Bradyrhizobium sp. AZCC 1610: one gene and its partner. The protein of the gene in region 2 interacts with the protein of the main gene of each other region in a pairwise test. Links are inferred from orthologs where the notes say so. Each region holds a gene or a part of one and is shown on either strand. Other genes may lie near its edges.

Evidence for each region.
Region 1: the proteins of gyrA (region 2) and gyrB interact in binary tests that used the Escherichia coli proteins (3 or more experiments, as listed by UniProt). The link is inferred for Bradyrhizobium sp. AZCC 1610 from one-to-one orthologs.

Annotation. Positions count from the first base shown.
Region 1 is NZ_JAZHRR010000001.1:7,018,031-7,021,399, forward strand. The notes cover bases 296-3,345. They hold gyrB (DNA topoisomerase (ATP-hydrolyzing) subunit B), read left to right. Parts: upstream 296-626; coding sequence 627-3,065; downstream 3,066-3,345. Other genes in these bases: murA (UDP-N-acetylglucosamine 1-carboxyvinyltransferase), read left to right, coding at 3,080-3,345. Also shown: V1279_RS34370 (acyltransferase family protein), read right to left, coding at 1-292; more of murA, read left to right, coding at 3,346-3,369. UniProt on the Escherichia coli protein: DNA gyrase negatively supercoils closed circular double-stranded DNA in an ATP-dependent manner to maintain chromosomes in an underwound state.
Region 2 is NZ_JAZHRR010000001.1:3,421,088-3,424,709, reverse strand. What follows is about bases 1-3,303. They hold gyrA (DNA gyrase subunit A), read left to right. Parts: upstream 1-373; coding sequence 374-3,103; downstream 3,104-3,303. Other genes in these bases: V1279_RS16970 (alpha/beta hydrolase), read left to right, coding at 3,235-3,303; V1279_RS16980 (DUF2306 domain-containing protein), read left to right, coding at 1-182. In the rest of the region: more of V1279_RS16970, read left to right, coding at 3,304-3,622. UniProt on the Escherichia coli protein: A type II topoisomerase that negatively supercoils closed circular double-stranded (ds) DNA in an ATP-dependent manner to maintain chromosomes in an underwound state.

The DNA of each region.
Region 1 (3,369 bases), 3.6 Mb from region 2 along the record:
GCAGCATCCAGAACCAACCGAGCATCAATGTCGCAGAGAGCACCACGATCAGCGCCGGGAAGATGCGCCGGATTCGCCGGTTGTAGAACTCGACCAGGCTGAAGCGGCCGAGTTCCAGTTCGCGCGTGATGATGCCCGTGATCAGGAAGCCCGAAATCACGAAGAACACGTCGACGCCGATGAAGCCGCCCGGCATGGCGTCCGGGAACGCATGGAAATTCAGCACCAGCATCACGGCGATGGCCCGGAGGCCATCGACATCGGGCCGATATTTTGATGAAGGCTGGGACAATGGAGAGCTAATCCGGGATCGCAGTGACGGCGGACAACCACTACAAGCTGCCGCGCCGCCTCTCTTTAGCAGGTCCGCGGCGGCCTGCCATTTCCCACCGCGACGACTCACAAAAATCCGGCGGTCGAAGCGCAGAATCAGTCCCCGAAGCGCGCTTTTCGAGACCGCCAAAATCGGCCCTCGGAGACCTTGAAAAAGGGTAAAAAATCGCCATTTATTCAATGACTTGTTGATGGAGAGATTGCGCTAGGCGCGATGGCTCTTTCATGGCACAAATAGATCAATCAGCGCCTCATATTGCGCAGCTGATTCGGGACACCCTCGAAGGCCTCACATGACAGAACCTGCCCGGCAGACACCTGCCGATACTGAGCATTCCATTCCGGTCGAATATGGCGCGGAATCGATCCGGGTGCTGAAGGGGCTCGATGCCGTGCGCAAGCGGCCGGGCATGTATATCGGCGACACCGATGACGGTTCCGGCCTGCACCACATGGTCTACGAGGTCGTTGACAACGCCATCGACGAAGCGCTCGCGGGTCACGCCACCGCCGTGGAAGTCATCCTCAATGCCGACGGCTCGGTGACGGTGCGCGACGACGGGCGCGGCATTCCGGTCGACATTCACAAGGGCGAAGGCATCTCCGCGGCCGAGGTCATCATGACCCAGCTCCACGCCGGCGGAAAGTTCGACCAGAACTCCTACAAGGTGTCCGGTGGCCTGCACGGCGTCGGCGTCTCCGTCGTCAACGCGCTGTCCAGCAAGCTGCAGCTTCGCGTCTGGCGCGACGGCAAGGAGCACTACATCGAATTCGCCCATGGCGATGCGGTCGCCCCGCTCGAAGTCGTCGGCAACGCCAACGGCAAGCGCGGCACCGAGGTGACGTTCCTTGCTTCCACCGCGACTTTCACCAACGTCGAATATGATTTCCCGACGCTGGAGCATCGCCTGCGCGAGCTCGCGTTCCTGAATTCCGGCGTCAATATCGTGCTGTCGGACATGCGCCACGCGGTCGAGAAGCGCGAGGCGATGCGTTACGACGGCGGCGTCGAGGAGTTCGTCAAATATCTCGACCGCAACAAGAAGGCGATGGTGCCTGCCCCGATCATGATTCGGGCGGAGCTCAACGACATCGGCGTCGAGGCTGCCTTGTGGTGGAACGACAGCTACCATGAGAACGTGCTGTGCTTCACCAACAACATCCCGCAGCGCGACGGCGGCACCCATCTTGCGGGCTTCCGCGGCGCGCTGACGCGCCAGGTCAACGGCTATGCCGAGGCCAATGCAAAACGGGAGAAGATCGCGCTCACCGGCGACGATTGCCGCGAAGGCCTCACCGCCGTGCTGTCGGTGAAAGTGCCCGACCCGAAATTCTCCTCGCAGACCAAGGACAAGCTGGTTTCCTCGGAAGTGCGTCCCGTCGTCGAGAACGTGCTGAACGAGGCGCTGGCGGCGTGGTTCGAGGAGCATCCGAGCGAGGCCAAAGTCATCGTCGGCAAGGTGATCCAGGCCGCGGCGGCGCGCGAAGCCGCCCGCAAGGCGCGCGAGCTGACCCGCAAGAGCCCGCTCAGCATTTCGTCGCTGCCCGGCAAGCTCGCCGACTGCCAGGAGAAGGACCCGGCCAAGTCCGAACTGTTCATCGTCGAGGGCGACTCGGCAGGCGGCAGCGCCAAGCAGGGCCGCAACCGTGAATTCCAGGCCGTGCTACCGCTGCGCGGCAAGATCCTCAACGTCGAGCGCGTCCGCACCGACAAGATGCTGTCCTCCGAGCAGATCGGAACGCTGATCACCGCGCTCGGCACCGGCATCAGCGACGACTTCTCGGCCGACAAGCTGCGCTACCACAAGATCATCGTGATGACGGACGCCGACGTCGACGGCGCTCATATCCGCACGCTGCTGTTGACCTTCTTCTACCGGCAGATGCGTGAACTGATCGACCGCGGCCACCTCTATATCGCCCAGCCGCCGCTCTACAAGGTGACGCGCGGCAAGTCCGAACAGTATTTGAAGGACGAGCGCGCGCTGGAAGATTATTTGATCGCAACCGGCCTCGACGACTGCGTTTTCAAGCCGGCGACGGGATCGGAGCGTGCCGGACGCGACCTGCTGTCGCTGGTGGAGGATGCGCGCATCATCCGCGGCATCCTGAACAACCTGCACAGCCGCTATAACCGCAAGGTGGTCGAGCAGGCGGCGATTGCCGGCGTCCTGAGCCCGAAGATCACCAGCGACATCGCTACCGCCAATGCCGCCGCCGATTACATCGCCAGGCGCCTCGATGCGCTGGCCGACGAGGTCGAACGCGGCTGGACCGGCCGTTTCACCGAAGGCGAAGGCTTCTTCTTCGAGCGCACCATCCGCGGCGTCAAGGATGTCGCCATCATCGACGATGCCCTGCTCGGCTCCGCCGATGCGCGCAAACTCGACGACTACGCCGTTAAACTTCAGGAGTCCTATCCGAAGACGACCGGCGTGTTGCGCCGCAAGGATGCGGAGACCGCGATCCACGGGCCGGTCAGCCTGTTCGAGGCGGTGACCGACGCCGGCCGCAAGGGCGTGGCGTTGCAGCGCTACAAAGGTCTCGGCGAAATGAACCCCGGCCAGCTCTGGGAAACCACGCTCGACACCAACGAGCGTTCGCTGCTTCAGGTGAAGATCAAGGAGGTCGACGAAGCCGACGACATCTTCACCAAGCTGATGGGTGACGTGGTCGAGCCGCGCCGCGAATTCATCCAGGATAATTCGCTCAGCGCTAATGTTGACGTGTGAGGCAGGACGCGCCCGTGCCGCCCATTCAATACATCGTTGAAGGCGGCCACCGGCTCGCGGGAACGATCGAGCCGTCCGGCAACAAGAATTCTGCGCTGCCGATCATCGCTGCCGCCCTGCTCACCGAACATCCGGTCACGCTGGAAAACGTGCCGCGCATCCGCGACACCGAAACGCTGGTCGAACTGATCCGCTCGGTCGGCGCCTCGGCTGAATGGAAAGCGCGCAACACGTTGGCGATCCACGCCAAGGAAGTCCGCGCCGCCGATCTCGATCCCGAACTCTGCGCGCGGATCCGCGCCTC
Region 2 (3,622 bases):
TCCACCTGCTATCGATCATGGTTCTGGTCCTTCTGCCGGTGGCCGTCATTGCCGCGCGCCGCCACAATGTGAGCCGTCACCGCAAGACGATGATCGGTATCTTCACCGGAGGGTTGGTCGTCGCCGGCCTGTTCACCCTGCTGCCGGGACGGATCATGCATGCGGTGTTTTTCGGCCCTTAGGCCGATTCAGGAAACACCACTCCAGCGCCGCGTTTCCGGGCCTGGAAATGCCGGCTCCGGCGAACCCCGCGCAATCCCGTAAGTCCATGAAAAAACGAGCGGAAAAACAACCCTTCCGGAACGCGTCAGGGTGGTTATCGGGCCTCCGATGCGCTATATGATTCTCAGTTGAGAACTGACCGGATTCCCCTTTGTCTGACCCTGAAGATAACAAGCCCGGCGAGCCGCCGGAGCCTTCCGATATTCGTCCCGTTTCCATCCTCGACGAGATGAAACGCTCCTACCTCGATTACGCCATGAGCGTGATCGTGGCGCGGGCGCTGCCGGACGCGCGCGACGGGCTCAAGCCCGTGCATCGCCGCATTCTCTACGCGATGCACGAGAACGGCTTCGAGTGGAACAAGTCGTACAACAAGTCGGCGCGCACGGTCGGCGATGTCATCGGTAAATACCATCCCCACGGCGATCAGTCGGTCTATGACGCGCTGGTGCGTCTCGCGCAGGATTTCTCCATGCGCGTGCCGTTGATCGACGGTCAGGGCAATTTCGGCTCGGTGGATGGCGATACGGCGGCCGCCATGCGGTACACCGAATCCCGGCTGACCAAGATCGCGCAGACGCTGCTCGACGATATCGACAAGGACACCGTCGATTTCCAGGCCAATTACGACAGCCGCGACCGCGAACCGACGGTGCTGCCGGCCAAATTCCCCAACCTTCTGGTCAACGGTGCCGGCGGTATCGCAGTCGGCATGGCGACCAACATCCCGCCGCACAATCTCGGCGAGATCATCGACGCCTGCGTGGCGCTGATCGACAATCCGGCGCTGACGATCGACGATCTCATCAACATCGTACCGGGACCGGATTTTCCAACCGGCGGCATCATCCTGGGACGGCAGGGCATCCGCTCGGCCTATCACCTCGGCCGCGGCTCGATCGTGATGCGCGGCAAGGTCTCGATCGACACCATCCGCAAGGACCGCGAAGCGATCATCGTCACCGAAATTCCGTTCCAGGTGAACAAGGCCACCATGGTGGAGCGTATCGCCGAACTGGTGCGCGAGAAGAAGATCGACGGCATCTCCGATCTGCGCGACGAATCCGACCGTGACGGTTTCCGCGTCGTGGTCGAACTGAAGCGCGATGCCGTGCCTGACGTGGTGTTGAACCAGCTTTATCGTTTCACGCCGCTGCAGACGAATTTTCCGGCCAACATGGTGGCGCTCGACGCTGGCCGGCCGCAGACGATGAACCTGAAGGACTTTCTGACGCTGTTCATCGCCTTCCGCGAGCAGGTGGTGACGCGGCGCACGAAATTCCTGCTCAACAGGGCCCGCGACCGCGCCCATATCCTGGTCGGCCTTGCCATCGCGGTTGCCAATATCGACGAAATCATTCGCGTTATCAGAACCTCGCCCGATCCGACCACGGCGCGTGACATCCTGATGTCGCGGGACTGGCCGGCGCGGGATGTGGAGGCGATGATCACGCTGATCGACGATCCCCGGCACCGGATGGCCCCCGACGGCACCGCGCGGCTGTCGCTGGAGCAGGCCAAGGCCATTCTCGAACTGCGGCTGCAGCGGCTGACCGCGCTCGGCCGCGACGAGATTTCCCAAGACCTCGACAAGCTTGCGGTGGAGATTGCCGACTATCTCGATATCCTGCGCTCGCGTGCGCGCGTGCAGGCGATCATCAAGGAAGAGCTTGCGGCGGTCCGGTCCGAGTTCGCCACCCCGCGCAAAACCGTCATTATCGAGCAGGAAGGCGAGGTCGAGGACGAGGACCTGATCCAGCGCGAGGACATGGTGGTCACGGTCTCGCACGCCGGCTACGTCAAGCGCGTGCCGCTCTCGGCCTATCGGGCGCAGCGCCGCGGCGGCAAGGGCCGTGCGGGCATGCAGACCCGCGACGAGGATTTTGTCAGCCGCCTGTTCGTGGCCTCGACCCACACGCCGGTGCTGTTCTTCTCCTCGAAGGGCCAAGTCTACAAGGAAAAGGTCTGGCGGCTGCCGGTGGCGGCGCCCAACGCGCGCGGCAAGGCGCTGATCAACATCCTGCCGCTGGAGCAGGGCGAGCGCATCACCACCATCATGCCGCTGCCGGAGGACGAATCCTCCTGGGCCAATCTCGACGTGATGTTCGCCACGACCGGCGGCACCGTCCGCCGCAACAAGCTGTCCGACTTCGTCGATGTCCGCCGCTCCGGCATCATCGCCATGAAGCTCGGAGAGGGCGAGGCGATCGTCGACGTGCAGATCTGCACCGAGCACGACGACGTGCTGCTGACGGCCGCGGGCGGCCAGTGCATCCGCTTCCCCGTCACCGATGTGCGCGTCTTCACCGGCCGCACCTCGATGGGCGTACGCGGTATCGCCTTGGCCAAGAACGACACGCTGATCTCGCTGGCGATCCTGCGCCATGTCGAAACCACCTCGGACGAACGGTCGGCTTACCTCAAGATGCGCCGTGCGGTGGCAGGCGAAGCCGCAGCCGAGGAAACCGCCGAGGCGGAGACCGAGGAGCCGTCGACCGCGATCCAACTCTCTTCGGAGCGCTACGTCGAGATGTCGGCGCAGGAGCAGGTGGTGCTCACCGTCTCCGTCAACGGCTACGGCAAGCGCACGTCTTCTTACGAGTACCGCACCACCGGCCGCGGCGGCAAAGGCATCGTCGCGATGAGTGTCAACAACCGCAACGGCAAGCTGGTGGCGTCATTCCCCGTGGAGCACAGCGATCAGATCATGCTGGTGACCGACAAGGGCCAGCTGATCCGCTGCCCCGTCGAGGACATCCGCATCGCCGGCCGCTCGACGCAAGGCGTCATCGTGTTCGATACCGCCGAGGACGAACACGTGGTGTCGGTCGAGCATATCGGCGACGACGGGGAAAACGGCGTGAACGGTAACGGCGGCTAGCACCGCCGTTCCTGCGTAGCCCGGGTGGAGCGCAGCGCAACCCGGGATCAGCCTATCCGCTGCCAAGACTTTCCCCGGATTGAGCTGCGCTCCATCCGGGCTACGACGCTCCTCGCCGGATTTTGAAAACCATGTCCTTGCATTTCACTCTTGTGGCAGGACCTCTGGTCCGAGCGTCAAGCTGGGAGCCAACGGCCGAATGCCTGCGGGCGGCGGGATGTCATGTCCAGGTGCCGGATGTATTGGCCCATCACCATTCGCCGCCTTCCTGGAGCGCATGGACCTCTCAACTTCTGCAGCACGTGGCCCGCGGCCACGAACCAATTGTGGTGGGCCATAGTTCGGCGAGTGCGCTGGTTGCCGATCTTGCGACCAAGCTGCCCGCGCGCGGAATCATCATTGTGGATGGGGACGTGCCTCCATCGCAAGGCGCAGCCTTTCCGGTCAGGCCTGCCCTTCACGACTTCATCAAGGGCCTCGTCGAACCCGACGGCATGCTTCCGATTTGGTCGAGATGGT